2 regions of the Paenarthrobacter sp. NPDC058040 genome follow, and region 1 is predicted to be linked to the other one. Evidence: predicted binding sites of a transcription regulator. Region 1 holds the regulator's gene; the other holds the start of a gene.

Evidence for each region. The regulator LexA, encoded in region 1, represses DNA repair genes until DNA is damaged. The targets are predictions, from matches to a motif close to TCGAACANNTGTTCGA.
Region 2: ACFVSJ_RS23180 (shikimate dehydrogenase) is a predicted target of LexA. The motif match lies at 2,528-2,543, and genes of this name have one in related genera.

The regions. Positions count from the first base shown of each region.
Region 1 covers NZ_JBHVRN010000001.1:577,737-588,532, reverse strand. The annotation lists gene ACFVSJ_RS02620 (MFS transporter) at 1-957, opposite strand, end outside; gene ACFVSJ_RS02615 (SseB family protein) at 1,009-1,896, opposite strand; gene priA (bifunctional 1-(5-phosphoribosyl)-5-((5-phosphoribosylamino)methylideneamino)imidazole-4-carboxamide isomerase/phosphoribosylanthranilate isomerase PriA) at 1,896-2,639, opposite strand; gene ACFVSJ_RS02605 (hypothetical protein) at 2,671-2,829, opposite strand; gene hisH (imidazole glycerol phosphate synthase subunit HisH) at 2,830-3,555, opposite strand; gene hisB (imidazoleglycerol-phosphate dehydratase HisB) at 3,552-4,178, opposite strand; gene ACFVSJ_RS02590 (histidinol-phosphate transaminase) at 4,242-5,369, opposite strand; gene ACFVSJ_RS02585 (LysM peptidoglycan-binding domain-containing protein) at 5,459-5,818, opposite strand; gene lexA (transcriptional repressor LexA) at 6,172-6,918, shown strand; gene ACFVSJ_RS02575 (ATP-dependent DNA helicase) at 6,979-9,036, opposite strand; gene hflX (GTPase HflX) at 9,029-10,591, opposite strand.
Region 2 covers NZ_JBHVRN010000023.1:4,834-15,629, reverse strand. The annotation lists gene ACFVSJ_RS23190 (MFS transporter) at 67-1,389, opposite strand; gene ACFVSJ_RS23185 (IclR family transcriptional regulator) at 1,591-2,361, shown strand; gene ACFVSJ_RS23180 (shikimate dehydrogenase) at 2,636-3,532, shown strand; gene ACFVSJ_RS23175 (bifunctional sugar phosphate isomerase/epimerase/4-hydroxyphenylpyruvate dioxygenase family protein) at 3,532-5,400, shown strand; gene pcaH (protocatechuate 3,4-dioxygenase subunit beta) at 5,446-6,318, shown strand; gene pcaG (protocatechuate 3,4-dioxygenase subunit alpha) at 6,323-6,913, shown strand; gene ACFVSJ_RS23160 (adenylosuccinate lyase family protein) at 6,910-8,328, shown strand; gene ACFVSJ_RS23155 (alpha/beta fold hydrolase) at 8,321-9,124, shown strand; gene pcaC (4-carboxymuconolactone decarboxylase) at 9,121-9,552, shown strand; gene ACFVSJ_RS23145 (thiolase family protein) at 9,652-10,796, shown strand, end outside.

The DNA of each region.
Region 1 (10,796 bases):
GAGCATGGGCGAGACAGGACGGTTCATGGCACCGTAGATGAGTCCACCAACAACCGAGGCAGCACACCAGAAGAAGAACACGATGCCGATCTGGTTCTGGTGTCCGCCCCGTTCCAGCAGGCCAACGATGCTGACATCCGAACCACTCAGCACCATTCCGGAACCTGCGGCCACCGCGAAGAGCGCGGCCACGGAGACCGTGAACCACGTAAAGTTGCGTGCCACCCGGTTCCTTAGTCCACGCTTGGAAGCGGACGGCGCCATTTCGGAAGCGGCCTCCTGGACATGGCCGGGCGCCGAGGCAACCATGGCCGCCTCCGCCGCGGAGAGATCGTCTGCCGCACGTTCAGCGGATTCCTCAGCCGAACAGGGATCCACGCTGCGCGTCGGCGGATTGAACCAGATCAGGAAGAGGCCGGCCACGGACACCGAGACGCCCACGGCCGTCAGGCCAAGTGCGGAGAATCCACTCGTGGCCACGATTGCACCGATGGCCGGACCGATCATGAAGACGAGTTCGGTGGCGATCGAGTCCAGGGCGAAGGCGCCGCGACGCTGTTCCCCATCCACCATGACACCCAGCGATTGCCGGACCACGCTGAAGATGGGCAGCGTGAACAGGCCGCCCACGAAAACCAACGGAAGCAGCCACTGGTACGAGACGTGCGGCACCACCGACCAGATCACGGTCTCGGAAATGACGGAAGGAATCAGTGCCTTCCGGAGGCCCACCATGTCCACTCGGCGGCCGCGCCAGGGAGCACCCAGGGCGATCCCGATGGTCATGATGGCAGCGGCAGCTCCAGCTGCCGCGTACCCCTCCCCCAGCGTCAGCACAATGTGCAACGTCAGAAGGACGCCCGCCGCCGAATGCGGTATGCGGGCAATCATGCCCACCAACAACAGCCGCCGCACAGGGCGGATGGACAGCATCTCTTTGTAGAGAGCGAAATTCACAGCCAGTTTCCTCTTGTTCCCCAAGGCAGCCCCGGGGAACGGGTACCGCCGTCAATGCTGCGCGGGCTCCTGTGCTGCACGCTGCAGTTTCACTTCAATGGAATCAACGCACTCGGCAAAGGAATCCATCCTTGCCCAGGCGTCGTTCAGTTGGGCCACGAGCGCTTGCACCGCCGCCGCGTCAAGCCCGTCCTCAAGGAACAGCACGACGCGCAACTCCGGCCCCGCTCCGCCGCCCGGCACCTGGCGACCATCGGCCGTCAGGGATGCGACGCCGCCACCGGGCTGCGTCTCAAGCCTGCGGACCGAGCGGAAACCGGAAACCGTGGAAGCGAGAGCAGCCTCCAGTTGATCATCCAGGTAGGACGGCGTCCAGTCCTGCTGCCGGGCAAGCGCCCACATGGCCGGCCGCCGCACCACGAAGGTGAAATCGGAGCCCGGGTCCAAGACCAGCAGTTGTGCGCCCTCGGACACCGCGGAAAGCGCCGCCCGGGCCGCGTATACAGCCACAGGACGGGCTTCCGGATGCCACCTCTCCAGAGCGGCCGAGGATGTAAAGACCGGCATGGCCGTGCGCCCATCAGGGGCCTTGAGCGTGACCAACGCCATATCGGCCTGCTTGTCCGCGTGGAGGCCATCCACGCCGTCGGCTTCTTCGGCGAGCGTCGCGACCACCGGCACAAATACCCGGGCCGTGGCAAGCGACGCCACTACCCCGGCTTCGCTTCCCGCGCCGGCAAGGAGGGCCGCGACTGCAGCCAGGTAACCGGAATCGGCCGAGCCGTCGTCGTCCTCGAAGTTGTGGATCTTTGCAGCCTCGCCGCTCAGGCTGCGTCCCGCCCAGGGCTGCCCGGCAGAGTCAGTGGCACCGCCCGCTCCGGCCAAGGCGGCGGCAATGTGCCCGGGAAGCTCGCGGCGGTGTTCCTGGTGTCCGGCCATCAGCGGCGGCCGGCGACGTCCAGCGCTTCGGGAAGCGTGAAGGCACCGGCGTACAGCGCCTTGCCCACAATCGCACCTTCAACGCCCAGCGGGACCAACTCGCGGAGGACCCGCAGATCCTCGAGGCTGGAAATACCACCGGATGCAACCACGGGCTTGCCGGTCTTCTCCACCATCTGGCGGAGCAGGTCAACGTTGGGACCCTGCAGCGTGCCGTCCTTGGTCACGTCAGTGACCACGTAGCGGGCACAGCCGGCGTCCTCCAGGCGGGCCAGGACCTCCCAGAGGTCGCCACCTTCTTTGGTCCACCCGCGGCCGGCCAGCGTGGTTCCGCGGACGTCAAGCCCGACGGCGATCTTGTCGCCGAAGCGCTCAATGGCACGGCGGGTCCACTCCGGGTTTTCCAGTGCGGCCGTGCCGAGGTTCACGCGGGCAACACCAAGGGCCAGGGCACGCTCCAGCGACTCGTCGTCCCGCAGCCCACCGGAGAGTTCCACCTTCACGTTGAGCTGGGACACCACGTCGCTGATCAGGTCCGCGTTGTTGCCCCGGCCAAAGGCGGCGTCCAGGTCCACCATGTGCACCCACTCGGCTCCGGCTTCCTGCCAGTTCAGGGCTGCTTCCAGGGGCGTCCCGTAGCTGGTTTCCGAGCCTGCCTCCCCCTGCAGGAGGCGGACCGCTTGGCCGTCAACAATATCGACGGCGGGAAGGAGTTCCAGAACGGACTGTGCGGAGGTGGTCATGTGGATCCTTGCAGTTGATGGGAACGCCGGGTCAGTTGCCCGGAAGCGTCAGGAGGTAGGCGGCCAGGAGGGACATCCCGGCCAGCGCGTAAAAGGAAATGGAAACCCAGAGGGGCTTTTTCTGCTGGTGGAAGGAGATGCCTCCGCCAACCAAGAGGCCGGCCAACCCCATGAGCACTACGGACCACATTCAGGCGGCGCCTTCGGGCTTTCGGAGGCCGTCAACCCAGTTGCGCAGCAGCCGCGCCCCGGCATCGCCTGATTTTTCCGGGTGGAACTGGGTTGCGCACAGCGGTCCGTTTTCCACTGCCGCGATGAACCGTGCCCCGTGCTCGGACCAGGTCACCTTGGGCGGGGCCATCCGGGGCTGGACCACGTCGAAGTTCCATTCCTGCACGCCGTAGGAGTGCACAAAGTAGAACCGCTCGTCCTCAACGCCCGCGAAGAGCTTGGACCCCTCGGGCACATCCACCGTGTTCCATCCCATGTGCGGAACCACGGGAGCGGGCAAGAGCTCCACCTTGCCCGGCCACTCGGCCATTCCTTCGGATTCGGTGCCGTGCTCCACGCCGGCCTCGAAGAGCACCTGAAGGCCAACACAGATGGCGAGGACCGGGCGACCGCCTGCTACACGGCGACCGATCATCCGGATGCCGTCCACCGCCTTGAGTTCCTTCATGACAGTCTCGAAGGCGCCGACGCCGGGAACCACCAGCCCATCGGCGTTCAGCACGTCCTCGGGCTTGGCGCTCAACACCACGTGGGCACCCGCGCGTTCCAGGGCACGGACAGCCGAGCGCACGTTCCCGGAACCGTAATCCAGGACGGTCACCGTGGGCTTCCCGTCGGGCGACTCCGGCTTGGCGGCAGCGGACGCATCCGTCACCGCACCGTCCTTGAGGATCTGGTTGCTCATAGTGCTCCCTTGGTGGAAGGAATGCCCTCCACGCGGGGGTCGGACTCAAGAGCGGCACGAAGAGCGCGGGCAAAGGCCTTGAACTGCGCTTCGACAATGTGGTGCGGGTCGCGTCCGGCCAGGACGTTCATGTGCAGGCAGATACCCGCGTGGAGGGTGATGGCCTCGAACACGTGCCGGGTCAGCGAGCCTGTGAAGTGCCCGCCGATCAAGTGGTACTCTTGGCCCGCAGGCTCGCCGCCGTGTACCAGGTAGGGTCGGCCCGAGACGTCCACCACGGCGTGTGCCAGTGCTTCATCGAGCGGGACGGTGGCTTCGCCGAAACGTCGGATACCGGCTTTGTTTCCCAAAGCCGTACGAAGGACCTCGCCGAAGGTGATGGCCACATCCTCCACCGTGTGGTGGGCATCGATGTGGGTGTCCCCCGTCGCCTTGACCGTCATGTCGATCAGGGAGTGCTTGCACAGCGCCGTCAGCATGTGGTCGTAGAACGGGACCGAGGTGCTGATGTCCGAGACACCGGAACCATCCAGGTTGATCTCCACCAGGACAGAAGACTCACTGGTGGTGCGCTCCATGCGCGCAGTACGGGCAGCGGACGGCGTGGCGCCGGTTTCGCTCATGGGAGGAACGTCCTTAACACGAAATGGGAAATGGATCTATGGATAAGTCTAAGTGGGTGGCTTTCAGCCTTGCCCGGACGCCGCATTGGCGTCGCCGGCCAGGAGGGCTTCCAGCGCTTCCAGGAAGGCCGTGGTCTCCGGTTCGGTGCCGGCGGTAACCCGCAGGTGGCCAGGGATTCCAACGTCACGGATCAGGACCCCCGCATCCAGCAGCCCCTGCCAGATGGCGTGCGGGTTCTCCAGTCCACCGAAGAAAACGTAGTTGGAGTCCGAGGCCGCAGGCTTCAGGCCCATGCGAAGCAACTCTGTAACGATGCGGTCCCGCTGGACCTTGATGTCCTCGACGTCGGCCATCAAAGCCTCGCGGTGCTGCAGGGCCGCCAGAGCCGTAGCCTGGGTCACTGCCGACAGGTGGTACGGCAAACGGACCAGCCGGAGGGCATCGGTGACCTCGGGAGCCGCGGCCATGTAACCGAGGCGTGCCCCCGCCAAGGCGAAAGCCTTGCTCATGGTGCGCGAAACGATGAGCCGCTGGCGGCCTGGCAGCAAGGTCAGGGCGCTGGGCGTATTGTCGTGGGCGAACTCGTGGTACGCCTCATCCACGATCACGATTGCCTGGCTTGCTTCTCCGGCTTCATAGACAGCCTCCACGACGTCCAGGCCAAGACCCGTTCCGGTCGGGTTGTTGGGCGAGCACAGGAACACGATATTGGCTCCCGTCTCCGCCACTTGCGCGGCTGCAGATGCGGCATCCAAGCTGAAGTCCTCGCCCCGCACGCCACGAACGTATTCCGTGTCCGTACCGCTGGCCAGGAGTGGATACATGGAATACGTGGGAGGGAAGCCGAGGGCCTTGCGGCCAGGACCACCGAAGGCCTGCAGGATCTGCTGGAGCACCTCGTTGGATCCATTGGCGGCCCAGATATTTGCGGGAGTCAGTCCGTGGCCCAGGAACCCGGCCAGCGCTTCGCGGAGCTCGGTAAATTCACGGTCCGGGTAGCGGTTCAATCCGGTAGCGGCGGCAGCAACTGCTTCGGTGATCGCGGCTTGGACGTCGGCCGGGACCCCATGGGTGTTCTCGTTGACGTTGAGCAGAATCGGAACATCAAGCTGCGGTGCGCCGTAGGGGCTCAGCCCACGCAGATTGGTCCGGAGGGGAAGTCGGTCGAGTCGCTCAAGCTGGTCAGTCACCCCAACAGTTTAAGGGGCGCCGCTGACTGCCTTGTAACTGTGACGCCGGACGGGGCCTGACGGGGACCTCCCTTTGCCGGCTGGACCGGCTAATTGGCGGGTACGAACAGTTGCTGGCCCGGGGTGATCCGTCCACCGCGGAGGTCGTTCAACTGGATGATCTCCGCGATGACATCCCTCGGATCGCGCTCGGGAGCAGCAGCGCCTGCAATGCCCCACAATGACTGTCCCGGCTGCACGGTCACGCTGACGGCAACCGGCGGCTGAAGCTGCGACTGCGAATCCGAAGCCTTGGCAGGCGAGGTGAGGAAGCCCGCAAAACTCAGCAGTGCGGCCACCAGCAACATCGCGGGGATGCCAAAGAAAACGATCCGCCCGCGCCGTGTGAGCCGGATGCGGGTGGGTGCCGGCGCGTTGCGGAACTCTTGGAACGTTGTTACTGCGGACATGAGCTGAGCCCTTCTGAGCGATTGCCTGGCCCCGGAAACCCGGAACCCTGCTGCCGATACCTTGTCTTCACCGCCGCGGCGGCGATGTTCGAACACTTTCTTCGAACATCGAAGCTGCGTTTCGGATTTATAGAACACATATTCGAACCTTGCTACGACATTTTTAGCACTTATCAACGAACGGTGTCGAGACTCGCTAGAACAAATGTTTGATAAACGCTTGTGCCTGGCCTAGGTTTGAGGGAAGAAACAAGCACGGATTCAGTGCATCAGGAGGGTCTGACATTTTTCGGACCCACGTCCCCGGAAGCGTGCAGAACGCGACCGGGCGGAACGGAAGGGCGATGGCGAACATGGCAGCGAAAGCCACAGGCGGCGGGGCACCCCTGCGGAGCCATCAGCCCCCCAAAAGTCCCAAGAGCCTGACCGTCCGTCAGAAGAAGATCCTTGAAACCATCCAGCGTTCAGTCAACGAGAATGGCTACCCGCCCAGCATGCGCGAGATCGGGGACACCGTTGGGCTGGCCAGCTTGTCGAGTGTCACCCACCAGTTGTCCCAGCTGGAAAAGCTCGGATACCTGAGAAGGGACCCTAAGCGTCCCCGGGCCATGGAAGTCCTCATGCCGTTGACCCTTGACGGCGGTGCCACCATTCCAGGCGTCGAAGCTCCTGCCACATTGCGCAGCGCCGGTGGGCTGGCTGTTACGGAACTGGCAAGTGCCAGCGACACCGCCTTGGTTCCCTTGGTGGGCCGCATCGCCGCCGGTGGACCGATCCTGGCCGACCAGACCGTTGAGGATGTCCTGCCCCTGCCCCGGCAACTGGTGGGCCACGGCGAACTCTTCATGCTGAAAGTGGCCGGTGACTCGATGATCGACGCAGCCATTTGCGATGGCGACTGGGTTGTTGTCCGCAGGCAGAACGACGCCGTCAACGGCGACATTGTCGCAGCCCTGCTTGACGACGAAGCCACGGTGAAAACCTTCCGCCAGCGGGACGGCCACACCTGGCTGCTCCCCCAGAACACCCAGTACGAACCCATCCTTGGCGACCAAGCCACCATTATGGGCAAGGTCGTTTCGGTACTGCGCTCCCTCTAGGAGCAGTTACTGCGGGCAGCGACGCCCGCAACAGCCGAGGCAAGGGCGCACACGGCGGACTCAGCGCCCCGTCCGGGCCAGCCTTTCCAGCGCACCATGGACGATCTTACGGTCCGTCGTGGCCCAGAAGGGCGGCAGTGCGGCCCGCAGGAATCCCCCGTACCTTTCAGTGGAAAGCCGCGGATCGAGGATCGCCACCACGCCCTTGTCTCCCGTCGACCGGATCAGTCGTCCGGCGCCCTGGGCGAGGCGGATGGCAGCGTGCGTCGCCGAAACGGCCATGAACCCATTTCCACCGGATTGGGCAACAGCTCGTGAGCGCGCCGTCATGAGGGGATCGTCGGGCCGCGGGAAAGGAATCCGGTCGATGACCACCAGGCGGCACGAGCCACCCGGCACATCCACGCCCTGCCACAGTGACATGGTGCCGAAGAGGCACGTGTCAGGTTCGTCGGCGAATTGCTTCACCAGGGCTGCCATGGTGGATTCGCCTTGGCACAGGATGTCCACATCAAGGCGCAAACGCATGGCGTCAGCGGCTTCCTCGGCTGCGCGCCGGGAGGAGAACAGACATAATGCTCCTCCGCCGGATGCCCTGATGAGGTCCTCCAGTTCGTCCAGTGCTTCCGGGGACGTTCCCCTGCCGGGCTTCGGCAAGTGCTTCGCCACGTAGAGGACGCCCTGCTTCGGGTAGTCGAAAGGTGACCCCACATCCAGGCCAGTCCAGCTTGGTGCGCCGTCCCCCAGCAGGCCAAGCCCGCCGGCAGCAGGCTCGAAGGCGGAACCGATGGCCAGCGTGGCGGAGGTCAGGACCACCGTGTGGCCAGCGAACAGGCCTTCCCGCAAGCGGCCGGCGACACTCAGCGGTGCGATATTGATGAGTGCGGGAGCAGTCTCATCGGGCTGCGAGTAACCCTGCTGGGGGTCGAAGGTGCTGTTTCTTGAGAACCACACCACTTCACGGTTTTCCTTTGCGGCAAGCAAACGCTCAGACAGTTCAAGGATGAGCATGAGCCGCGAACGGGCCAGCTGGCGTCCACCGTCCACCGCGTTGGACGAATCCGTCTTCGAATCGGACAGCGCTGCCCTGGTGGCGTCGCGCAACTGGTCCAGGCAGTCGAGTTGTTCGTCGTTGAGACCGCTGGGCACCAGCCCGTTGGGCACGCCCATGATGGCCATATCCAGCCTGTCGGCAGCGGCGTTCAAAGCATCGACGGTAATGGCGGTGTGCTTGCGCGCGCTGGACGCAGCAGCATGGATCATGGCTACGGACAACTGCCCGGACACAGCCCCGGTGACCCGATCCTGCAGTTCATGGGCTTCGTCCACCACCACCACGTCATATTCGGGCAGGACAGCCAATCCTTCGAAGGCACTCACGGCCAGCATCGCGTGGTTGGTGACCACCACGTCAGCCTCCGCCGCCCGGGCGCGCGCTTGCTCGCTGAAGCATTCTTCAGCCATGGGGCATTTTTGCGCCCCCAGGCATTCCATGGAGGTCACGGAGACCTGCCGCCAGGCCCGGTCCGTGACACCCGGCATCAATTCGTCGCGGTCGCCGGTGGCGGTCTTCTCCGCCCACTCGCGCAGGCGCACCACTTCCTTGCCCAGTTGTGACGACGGCCCGCCCACGGATGCCGCGAAGTGCGGCACGCTGGTGTCCTCGCCGAGGGAAAAGAGCTGGCCCTCGGATGGTTCTTCGCTGGGAAAGCCCCCCTCGAGCTTTTGCAGGCACACATAGTTGGCCCGGCCCTTGACGAGCGCCACGTTTACCGGCCGTTCCAAGGCGGGGTTGATGGTCTCCAGCAGGCGGGGAAGATCCCTCCCGACAATCTGGGTCTGGAGGGCCAGGGTGGCGGTGGACACCAGCGTCGGCTTGTTGCTGTCCATTGAGTGGGCAATCAACGGGATCAGGTAAGCCAAGGACTTACCCGTCCCCGTCCCTGCCTGTACCAGCAGATGCTCGCCGGACTCGATGGCCCGGGCAACGCGCTTGGCCATTTCATGCTGGCCTGTGCGGCTCTGGCCGCCCATGCCCGCAACAGCTTTGTCCAACAACTCCAGGGTGAACTTCTCCCCCACCGACGCAGCGGGTTCCGCCGCCACCTTCTCAACCATTGCTGACGAACGACTCCAGCTCGGCAGCCAGGCCTTCACGGACCAACGCCACCACGCGCGTGCCGTTTTCCTCGTGCTCAAGGCTGAGGATTTCGGCATCGGAGTTGTGGAGTTTGTTGATCATCTCGCCGCGGTTGTAGGGAATGAGCACCTCCAGGCGGACGCCCGGCCGAGGAATCGACTGGCTGATGGTCTCCAGGAGTTCAGCGATTCCCTCCCCCGTGCGCGTGGAGACCACGGCGTGCCGCGGCTCCTTCTGCCGGAGACGCTCAACCACGAAGGGATCCGCCACGTCCACCTTGTTCAGGACGATGATTTCCGGAACCTTCCGGGCATCGACTTCGCTGAAGACCGTCCGCACGGCGGCGATCTGCCCTTCCGGATCCGGGTGTGAGGCATCAACGACGTGCAGGATCAGGTCTGAGTCCGCCACTTCCTCAAGCGTGGAGCGGAACGCTTCAACCAACTGCGTGGGCAGCGAGCGGACAAACCCCACGGTGTCGGCCAGGGTGTAGCCGATCCCGTCCGGCGTCTGGGCCTTGCGGACTGTGGGGTCCAGCGTGGCGAACAGGGCGTTTTCCACCAGGACACCGGCATCCGTCAGGCGGTTGAGCAGTGAGGATTTGCCGGCGTTGGTGTAGCCGGCGATCGCTACGGAAGGCACGGCATTACGACGGCGGTTGGCCCGCTTGGTCTCGCGCGCCGGCTTCATGGCGGCGATCTCCCGACGCAACTTGGCCATCCGGGTACGGATACGGCGGCGATCCAGCTCGATCTTGGTTTCACCGGGACCACGCGAACCCATGCCGGCGCCGGCGCCACCCACCTGGCCACCGGCCTGGCGGGACATGGAGTCACCCCAACCACGGAGCCTGGGGAGCAGGTACTCCAGCTGGGCCAGTTCCACTTGGGCCTTGCCTTCGCGGCTCTTTGCGTGCTGGGCGAAAATGTCCAGGATCAACGTGGTCCGGTCAACTACCTTGACCTTCACGATGTCTTCCAGGCCACGTCGCTGGGACGGCGAAAGCTCGGTATCAACCACTACGGTATCGGCACCGGTGGAAGCAACGATTGCTTTGAGTTCCTGCGCCTTGCCCGAGCCCAGGAAGGTTCCGGGATCCGGTTTGGTACGGCGCTGGACCAGTCCGTCCAGTACCTCGGAGCCCGCGGTTTCGGCAAGCGCCGCCAACTCCCTGAGGGAGTTCTCGGCATCAGCCAACGTGCCCTCGGTCCAGAGCCCGGCAAGGACTACGCGTTCAAGGCGCAGCTGCCTGTACTCGACTTCAGTGACGTCCTCGAGTTCCGTGGAAAGGCCCGCCGTCCGGCGGAGCGCACGGCGTTCGGCGAGGTCTTCCTGCTCGCCATCGTAGATGCTGTGCTCTTCATCAAGCGTGGAGATTGCTTGGGCTTTGCCAAACACGCCCTTGGCGTCGGAATCCCCGGACGCCTGCGCTGGTACATCCTTGGACAGAATCCGGTCGATGACGGCCTGGATTTCTTCAGGACTCATGTCCTGGGCGTCGGAATCGGATCCGGAGTGCTTCTGGGTGGTCATGGTCTCCTTAGACTGTTCGGCAATTCCAGAATAGTGCTGTTTGCTGTGCGGCGCTTCGGTATTCGCGCTGGGCTGACGTGCTTGGGCCAAGTGGGCCTCCTGTAGGGCTGCCGGCAGCCGGCGGCAATGTGGCTGGCTGGCCATGGCGGAGTTGTGGCGGTTCGATCCGCGGGGAGGTCCTGTCCACCTGAAGAAGGCGCAAATT
Region 2 (10,796 bases), on a different contig from region 1:
ATTCTGTTTGTCGTCACCAGGTGGGCACTCCCAGGAACCGGGAAGGAGCGCCTCTTTATCGGGGCGTTACTTGTAGAGGCCGAGCTGCACCGTGGGAACCTTCGCCGATTCGCGGGCCGTCAGGGCGGAGACGGCAGCGATCACGCAGATCACGCCGCTGAAGATGGAGATCTGCACCCAGCCTCCGGCCTTGGTTCCACCCATGGCGGTCACGATGGCCGGAGCGAAGCCTGCCATCAGGAAGCCCAGCTGGGTGCCGATGGCGAGTCCGGAGAAGCGGACCCTCGTGCTGAACATTTCACCGTAGAACGAGGGCCACACGGCGTTGGCTGCGGCGTAGCCGAACGAGAAGAACACGATGGAGACCACGAACATCAGCGGCACGTTGCCGCCTTCGAGGGTCAGCAGGAAGACCGGGGTCATGACGGCGCTGGCGAGTGCTCCGTAGATGAACACGGGCTTGCGGCCGATCTTGTCCGCCAGCATGCCGAACAAGGGCTGGGTGCCAAGGGCTACGACGTTGGCAGCAACTACCAGCCACAGGGTGATGGTGCTGTTGACGTGCGCTACGTCCTGGGCGTACTTGATGGCCAAGGTTCCGAACACTGTGCTGACTGCGGCGATGAAGGCGCAGCAGACCACGCGGAGAACGTCACGCCAGTGCAGCTTCAGGAGATCGGCGATGGGGAGCTTGGCGATCTGGTTGTTCTTCTTGGCCTCCGCAAACGCCGGCGGCTCGTGCAGGGTACGGCGGATGAAGTAGGCCACCATGACAACCACGGCGCTCAGCCAGAACGGGATACGCCAGCCGATGCCGTACTTGATCTCGTCCGGAAGTGCCACCACGGGGATGAAGACGAGTGCTGCGAGGATCTGGCCGCCCTGCGTACCCGTCAGGGTCCATGACGTGAAGAACGAACGGCGGTTGTCCGGAGCGTGCTCCAACGTCATCGACGAGGCGCCGGCCTGCTCGCCGGCGGCAGAGAGCCCCTGAGCGAGACGTGCCAGCACCAGCAGGACGGGTGCCCACCAGCCGATGGTCTTGAAGTCGGGGAGGCAGCCGATCACGAAGGTTGCTGCGCCCATGAGGACCAGCGTGAACATGAGGACCTTCTGGCGGCCGATCCTGTCACCGAAGTGCCCCAGGATGATGGCGCCCACAGGGCGGGCGACGTAGGCGAAGCCGAAGGTCGCAAAGGACATGATCGCGGCGTTGGCGTCCGCATCCGGGAAGAAGACGTGCGGGAAGATCAGGGCCGCTGCCGATCCGAAGATAAAGAAGTCGTAGTACTCGACGGCGCTGCCGAGGAAGCTGGCGAGTGCCGCTTTCTTGGGTGTTCCCTGCGTTGTTGCTGTGCCTGGCGTCGCTGACGGCATTGTTTGGCTCATTGGGGTGTTCCTTCTGTGACGACGATGTCGGTAAAGCTGAGTGGGAGTGCCAAGCGAGGTGCGGCCGGATCTTCCCGATAAGTAACCACATGGTGAGAGCTACTTGTGTAATACAGCAATAGTGGCTGTGAGTGGGGTCACTTGTCAAGAGAAGTAATCACCATCTAGAAATAGCTCTCACGATATGAGAGCATTTCACTTATGAGTGTGAAAGAGGACACAAAGACCGACATGGTCGGCAAGGCCTTGAGCCTTTTGGTATTGCTGGGCAACGAACCGAAGGGCGCCAGCGCCGCGGATCTTGCGAGGAGTGCAAGCCTGCCGTTCAGCACGACGTACCGCTTGCTGGGCTCGCTGACCCGGGACGGCTTTGTGGACTATGAGCCGGATGGTCGCCGCTACCACTTGGGCCTTCGCGTGTTCCAACTCGGCCAGCGCGTCTCCAATCACCATGGCTTTGCTGCGACTGCACTGCCTGTACTGCAGCGCGTTACTGAGCGCACACATGAGGCCACCATCCTCTCGGTTCGCGACGGCGACCACCACCTCACGGTTAACAAGGTGGACGGTCCCAAGACCTTCCGGGTCACGAGCGATCCTGGCCATCTCGGCGCGCTGCATACGACATCCGTGGGCAAGGCGATCATCGCGTTCGAATCCGAGATTGAACGCAAGCGCTTGCTCGAGGACCTTCCTCTTGAAGCACTGACGGAGCATTCCATCACGGACCGCGACAAGTTCCGCGAGGAGATCGAGCAGGTGCGCCGCCAGGGCTACGCCGTGATGGACGAGGAGAACGAGATCGGCATGCGCGCCGTCGCCGTGCCGGTGCTGAATCCCCAGGGTCATGCCTTCGCATCCCTCGCCGTTGCGGTCCCCGTGTTCCGCCTGACCATGGAGGAGCTCATTGCGCACGTGCCAACCCTGCAGGAAGCCGCGGCTGAACTCGCGGCCCGCCTGCCCCAGCGATGACCCCGTTGTGAGGCCCGCTTTGCGCCCCATGCGCGAGGAATAGCGCGCAGAATAGGCCCCACAAGTTGGGCACTGCCGTTGTGAGGCCCGCTTTGCGCCCCATGCGCGAGGAATAGCGCAGACGAGGCCCCGCAACGCATATGCGAAATCCACGAATGTTCGCTATAAGAACATACGTGCGGAATATGAACAACTGTAGTAATCTGAATCATACGTTCGGTCCGGACAGCGTTGAACGCTTCGGGCAGGCCGTGAAAGTAAAAGGAGCTTGAGGATGAGCAACCGAGCCGAATCCGTTCTGGTGGGCCTGATTGGCGAAGGCGTGATGCCCTCGCTGACTCCGCCCATGCACGAACGCGAGGCCGATGTGCAGGGCCTTCGCTTGCTGTACCGCCCCATCGACCTGCTGGAGCTCGCGCTGCCGGCCACCGCCGTCGGGAATCTCCTCGAAGCAGCCCGGCGGATGGGTTTCAACGGGCTCAACATCACGCATCCGTGCAAGCAGTTGGTGCTGGAGCACCTTGACGAAATTTCCGACGACGCCCGTCGCCTGGGTGCCGTCAACACGGTCCTCATCCAGGACGGCCGGTTCATCGGCCACAACACAGACTTCTCCGGCTTCGGCTCTGCGCTCGCGGACGGCCTTCCGGGCGCCAAGCTGGATCGCGTGGTCCAGCTCGGTGCCGGAGGTGCCGGTTCCGCCGTCGCTTACGCGCTGCTCAAGGCGGGCGTCAAGCACCTTGACCTCGTGGACATGGACGCCAGCAGGGCTGCGGAACGCGCAGCCGAACTCAGCGAGCTCTTTCCGGCAGCAAGCGTCACCCCGCGCAGCACCACTGAGCTGGAGCAGGTCATGCCCCTCGCCGACGGCCTGGTCCACTGCACCCCGATCGGCATGGCCGCCCACCCGGGCCTGCCCCTGGACATCCACCTCCTGGAACCCCGGCACTGGGTTGCGGACATCGTCTACCGCCCCATCGAAACGCAACTGGTCCGCGAGGCGCGCGCCAAGGGCTGCGACGTGCTCGACGGCGGCCGGATGGCAGTCGGTCAGGCGGCCGACGCCTTCAGAATCTTCACCGGAAAGGACGCTGACCGCGACCGCATGCGTGAACACTTCCTGGACCTCATCGCCGCCGAAGAATCCGCACTCGTGAAGGCGGCCCACTGATGCGAACCGGAATCGCCACGGTCTGCCTGTCCGGCACGCTTAAGGAGAAGATGCAGGCCTGCGCCATCGCGGGCTTCGACGGCATCGAGATCTTCGAGCAGGACCTCGTCACGTCTTCGCTCAGCCCGGAAGACGTCCGCAAGATGGCTGCGGACCTGGGACTCGGCCTCGATCTGTACCAGCCGTTCCGCGATTTCGACGGCGTCACCCCGGAGCTGCTGAAGGCCAACCTGAAGCGGGCGGAGGCCAAGTTCAAGCTCATGGCCCGCCTTGGCATGGACACCATCCTGGTCTGCTCCAACGTAGCCACGGCAACCATCGACGACGACGGGCTGCGGGCCGAACAGCTGGCCGAACTCGCCGAACTGGCCGGGGACCACGGCGTCAAGGTTGCCTACGAGGCCTTGGCTTGGGGCAAGTACGTCAACGACTACGAGCACGCCTACCGCTTGGTGGAAGCCGTGGACCACCCCAACCTGGGCACGTGCCTGGACTCGTTCCACATCCTTTCCCGGGACTGGGACACCGCACCGATCGAGCAGATCAACGCTGAGAAGATCTTCTTCGTCCAGGTTGCCGACGCTCCCAAGCTCTCCATGGACGTGCTCTCGTGGAGCCGTCACTACCGGGTTTTCCCCGGGGAGGGGCAGTTCGAGCTCGCCAAGTTCATGGGCCACGTGGTCCGCGCCGGCTACACGGGCCCGGTTTCCCTGGAGGTCTTCAACGATGTGTTCCGCCAGTCGGATGTGGAGCGCACGGCCGTGGATGCCATGCGTTCGCTCATCTGGCTCGAAGAACAGAGCGCCAAGTGGCTGGCAGGCAACCCCGCGGACGGGGCGCTGGAAGACAAAGCCGCCAGCCGCCGTCGTTATCCCATGGAACTGGCCACGCTGCCCAAGGTGAACGAACCTGCCGGATTCAACTTCGCAGAGGTCAAAGCAGACAACACCGCGCAGCTCGAGAAGCTCCTGGGCCAGCTCGGCTTCGATTTCGAGGGCCGCCACCGCACCAAGGACGTCCAGCTCTGGACCATGGGCCAGGCCCGCGTGATCATCAACGAGCAGGCGGCCTCGCACTCGGAACCGGCTATCGCCGCTTTGGGGTTCGACGTCGATTCGCCAGTGATTGCCTCCGCTCGCGCCCAGCAACTCAAGGCGCCCGTGGTTGCGCGCAAAGTCCAGGCCGACGAAGAAGTCTTCCAAGGCATCTCCGCTCCGGACTCCACCGAAATCTTCCTGTGTCAGGGAAGCCCGGACGGCACCGCCGCGTGGACCCACGAGTTCGGCGAGGGGCTGGAACACCCCCGCGCACATCAAAGCGCCGTGATTGACCACGTAAACCTGGCCCAGCCCTGGCAGCACTTCGACGAAGCCGTCCTCTTCTACACCAGCGCGCTGGCCCTGGAACCGCAGCCGTTCGCGGAGGTCCCGAGCCCCAGCGGCCTGGTGCGCTCGCAGGTCATGGAAACCACTGATGGCGCGGTCCGGCTGGTGCTCAATCTGGCTCCAGTGCAGCAGGCATCCACACCCAAGACTTATCAGGAACACATCGCGTTCGCTGTGGGGGACCTCGTGGCCACGGCCCGGTCCGCCCGCGATCGTGGCCTTGAGTTCCTGCAGATTCCGGCCAATTACTACGAGGACCTGGACGCCCGGTTCGATCTTGAACCCGGCTTCCTGGCCACCCTCCAGGAACTCAACCTGCTGTATGACCGGGACGCCAACGGCGAATTCCTCCACTTCTACACCGCCACTGTGGGCAGCGTGTTCTTCGAAATGGTGGAGCGCCGCGGCAACTACGACGGCTACGGAGCCCCGAACGCCCCCGTCCGCCACGCCGTCCAATACGACTCACTCCACCGGGCATAGCTGCCTGGACCTGACAAAGAACCCACCAACCGAAAGGAGCCGGCTGTGCCGCAAGACACCACTGCACAAGCTCTCGAAGAATCCGAGGAACTCGTGCCGCCCGCTGAGCCGCATGCCGCGCACGATTCCAAGAAAGTGGAAACCCAAGGGGATCTCAGTGCTGAGATCAAGTCCATCGGAGACCGGTACGCCGAGGCCTTGAAGAACGGCAAGGCGCCGGAAACCATGCCGCGCCTGGACTACGCTCCGTATCGCAGCAGCATCCTGCGGCACCCCACCAAGAGCCTGCACCACGCGGACCCGGAGACGATCGAGCTCTACTCGCCCGCGTTCGGACACCAGGATGTGCACGCGCTGGAATCGGACCTGACCATCCAGCACAACGGCGAGCCGCAGGGTGAGCGCATCATCGTGGCCGGCCGCGTCCTTGATGGTGACGGCCGCCCGGTTGCCGGCCAGCTGGTGGAAATCTGGCAGGCCAACGCATCGGGCCGCTACATCCACAAGCGGGACCAGCACCCCGCCCCGCTGGATCCCAACTTCACCGGCGTCGGACGTTGCATCACGGGTGCCGACGGCTCCTACTCCTTCACCACCATCAAGCCCGGCGCGTACCCGTGGAAGAACCACCTGAACGCCTGGCGCCCGGCCCACATCCACTTCTCCATGTTCGGCTCGGAGTTCACCCAGCGCATCGTCACCCAGATGTACTTCCCGGGCGACCAACTGTTCCCCCTGGACCCCATCTACCAGTCGATCGTGGACCAGGATGCCCGCGACCGCCTCGTAGCCCAGTACGACCACGAACTCACCAGCCCCGAATGGGCCCTCGGCTACAAGTGGGACATCATCCTGACCGGCTCCAAGCGGACCTGGACCGAAAACGAAGCATACGGCGACGCCGGGGACGAGGAGTAAGCGCATGAGCAAGCTGGCACCCACACCGGGACAGACCGTTGGCCCCTTCTACGGCTACGCCCTTCCCTTTAACAAGGACAACGAACTCCTGGCACCCGGCAGCCCCGGCAGCATCCGCCTCCAAGGCACGGTGTACGACGGCGCGGGCAACACCATTCCGGACGCCATCCTCGAAATCTGGCAGCCGGACTCCGAAGGCAACATCGTCCAGCGAACCGGCTCACTGGTCCGTGACGGCTACACCTTCACCGGCTGGGGCCGCGGCTCCGTGGGCAACTCCGGGGTGTACACGTTCACCACGGTCAACCCTGGGCCTCTTAAGGCTGGAGCGGCGCCCTTCATCTCCGTCGCGGTCTTCGCCCGTGGCCTCATGAACCGCCTCTTCACCCGCGTGTACCTGCCGGAAAATGAGGAAGCGCTGGCGAACGATCCCCTGCTGAGCTCCCTCGACCCCGAACGCCGCAAGACGCTGATCGCCCGCCGCGATCCCGACGGCGGACTCACGTGGGACATCCGCCTGCAGGGTGGTGACGAGACCGTGTTCCTGGACTTCCAGCAGGACGGTTCGCTGGATCTGGCCTCGGACCAGTCATGACCGACGGCGACTTTGGCCTCCTCAGCCCCGTCACTGCCTCGCCTGCGGTGACGGCGTTGACGGGCGACCGTGCCGTGATTGCGGCGATCCTCGACGTCGAAGCCGCCTGGGCGGCCGTCCTCGAGGAAGCCGGGTTGGCCCCGGAAGGGTCGGCAGCTGTGGTGGCCGAAGCCGCCGACCCCGATCACTACGACCTCGCCGTCATCGCCGAACGTGCCCAGGGCGGTGCCAACCCGGTGATCCCGCTCCTCGGCGAACTCCGCGCACATGTGCGCAGCCTGGACGCAGCCGGGGTCGGCGCGGGCAAAGCCGTCCACACCTCCCTCACCAGCCAGGACGTTCTCGACTCGGCACTCATGCTGCTGGCTAGCCGCACCGTTTCGGCTCTGCTGGTTGAGGCCAAGAGAACGACGACGGCGCTCGCCACCTTGGCGGAACAGCATGCGGACACGCTGTGCGTGGGCAGGAGCCTGACGCAGCACGCGCTTCCGTATACGTTCGGGCTCAAGGCTGCGCAGTGGTTCCACGGGGTGGCCGCTGGGGCTGCGCGTTTGGCATCGCTTGAGTTGCCGGTGCAGTTCGGCGGGGCTGGCGGGACGTTGGCCTCCGGGACCAAGCTGACTGCCGGCTCTGGCTCAACGCCGTTCACGCTGGCCGATTCCCTGGCCGCCAAGCTGGACCTGGCCCCGGCGCCGGCCCCGTGGCACACCAATCGTTTGGCCGTGACGTCCCTCGGGGATTCCTTGGCTTCCCTGCTGGATGCCTTCGGCAAGATCGCCGCGGACCTGCTGTTCCTGAGCCGTCCGGAACTGGGTGAACTCGGCGAACCTCTGGCTGCCGGCCGTGGTGTCTCGTCGGCCATGCCGCAGAAGCAGAACCCCGTGCTCTCTGTGCTGATCCGCAGCGCGGCGCTCCAAGCTCCCGGGCTGGCATCGCAGCTCCACCTGGCCGCTGCAACCTTCAACGATGAGCGGCCCGACGGTGCCTGGCACACGGAATGGCCGGCCCTCCGTCGGCTGCTGGCCCTGGCTGTTGGTGCCGCACTTCATTTGCGCGAGCTCGCAGAAGGTATCCGGGTTTTCCCCGAGGCCATGCGCAGGAACCTCGAGATCTCGGGTCCGCTGCTGCTCAGCGAAGGTGTGGCGGCCGCCGTCGGGCCTCTCCTGGGCGAGGACGGAAAGCAGAAGCTGCAGGCCGTCGTCGACGAAACCCTTGCGGCTCCCGCCGCCCAGCAGGCGGACACCTACCGGAAGCTGCTCCGCGACGCGGTTCCCTCGGACAAGGTGTCCGATGCGGAGCTTGAAGCGTTGTTGGATCCCGCTAGCTACCTGGGCGAAGCCCGGGAAATCAGCCGCCGCATCCTCGCCGCCTACCCAGACTTCACCGCTTCAACGAAGGGAGCCTCTGATGACTAAGCCAACTGTCAAGGCCGTACTGCTTTCACCGCAGCGCGAACTCGGAACCAAACCGCTGCTGGTGGTGGGCCCGTCGCTGGGCACGTCCACTGTTCTCTGGACCGAAACCGCTGCGCTCCTCGGCGACGAGTACGACGTCATCGGCTGGGACCTTCCCGGCCACGGCATTTCGCCGGCCGCCACGGAAGGGTTCGATGTCGCGGAACTGGCTGACGCCGTCGTCGATCTTGTCGATTCCGTTGCGCCGGGCGCGAGGTTCCATTACGCGGGCGTCTCGCTGGGCGGGGCCACAGGCCTGCAGCTCGGGATCAAGCACGGCGACCGGCTCCGCAGCCTGTCCGTGCAGTGCACCGGCGCCAAGCTCGGCACCCCGGAAGGCTGGTTGGAACGCGCGGAAACCGTTCGCTCGCTTGGTACGCCGGTGATGATCCAAGGCTCGGCTGAACGCTGGTTCGCCAAGGGGTTCATGGACCGCCAGCCGGACATCAGCAGCCGGCTCCTGCACGCCCTCCGCGACGCCGATCGCTTCAGCTACTCGTTCTGCTGCGAAGCCCTCGCTGCGTTCGATGTCCGCGAGCAGCTCGGCAGCATCACGGTTCCCACCCAGGCGATTGCCGGCGTCGAGGACACAGTGGCGCCGCCGCCGTTCGCTTCAGAGACCGCCGCTGGCATCCGGGCCGGCGGCACGTTCGCTGTGGCTGAAGCGCTCGACGGCGTCGGGCACCTTGCGCCCGCTGAGTCGCCCGCCGTCGTGGCTGGTTTGATGCGGAACTTCATGAAGGAGAACGGGCGATGACCTCTGAACACAACGGTGCCGTTCAGCCTGAGGCCACCGCGCAGGAAATTTACGACGCTGGCATGGTGGTCCGTCGCGAAGTGCTCGGGGACGCGCATGTGGACCGAGCCAACGCCGGAAAGGATTCCTTCACGGAGGACTACCAGGACATGATCACCAGGATCGCCTGGGGTGGGATCTGGACGCGGCCGGGGCTGAGCCGGCAGATGCGTTCCGCGGTCACCCTCACGGCGCTGGTGGCCCACGGTCACTGGGAGGAGCTGGCCATGCACGTCCGGGCAGCCCTCAACAATGGCCTGAGCAGGGACGAAATCAAGGAAATCCTGCTGCAGACCGCCATTTATTGCAGTGTGCCGTCGGCCAACTCGGCGTTCAAGACGGCCCAAAAAGTATTCGCAGAAATCGACGCTGCATCCACCCCCAACTAGCTCCAACTCACCCAACTAGGTCGCAGTTAAGCGCGTTTAGACCCCTCAAAACGCGCACAAATGCGACCCAGTTGGGTAACAAGAAACAAAGGAAATCTTATGAACCAGGCTTTTGTGTACGATGCCGTGCGCACGCCCTTTGGCAAGTTCGGCTCCGGGCTTGCTGCTGTCCGTCCCGACGATTTGGCGGCCCACGTGGTCCGGGAGTCCGTTAAGCGTGCACCCGGCCTGGACCCGGAGCGGATTGATGAGGTGGTGTTCGGGAACGCCAACGGTGCCGGCGAGGAAAACCGCAACGTCGCGCGCATGGCGACGCTGCTTGCCGGCCTGCCCGTCTCGATTCCTGGGACGACGGTGAACCGTTTGTGCGGCTCGTCCTTGGACGCCGCGATCATCGCTTCGCGGCAGATCAACGCCGGCGACGCGGACGTGGTGCTGGTTGGTGGTGCGGAGTCCATGAGCCGCGCGCCGTGGGTGCTGCCGAAGACGTCCAAGCCCTACCCGGCCGGTGACATGACCCTGGCTTCGACCACGCTGGGTTGGCGTTTGGTAAACCCGGCCATGAACAAGGACTGGACCATTTCCCTGGGCGAGGCCACCGAGCGGTTGCGGGAGAAGTACGGGATCACGCGTGAGCGGCAGGATGCTTTTGCCGCGGATTCGCATAATCTGGCGGACGCTGCGTGGAATGAAGGCTTCTACGATTCTTTGGTTACGGCGGTTCCGGGGACGGACCTGGTCCGGGACGAAGGCATCCGTGCCGGGTCTTCAGCTGAGAAGTTGGCCGGGTTGAAGACGGTGTTCCGTCCCGAGGGCTCAGGGCCCGACGGCGGTACGGTCACCGCCGGGAATGCCTCGCCGTTGTCCGATGGTGCTTCTGCGGCGTGGATCGGCTCCGAGGCTGCTTCCTCGATTCTTGGCTTGGAGCCGCTGGCCCGCATCGCCGGCCGTGGTGCGCACGGCAACGATCCCCAGTTCTTCGGGTTCGCCCCGGTGGAGGCCGCTAACAAGGCCCTCGCGAAGGCGGGCATCGGCTGGTACCAGGTTGGCGCCGTCGAACTTAACGAGGCGTTCGCCGCGCAATCGCTGGCGTGCGTGGACGCGTGGGGGATCGACCCGTCGATCGTGAACCGCCACGGCGGTGCGATCGCGATGGGCCACCCGCTCGGTGCCTCCGGTACCCGCATCCTGGGGACGTTGGCCCGGTCGCTGCAGGCTTCGGGCCAGCGCTGGGGCGTCGCGGC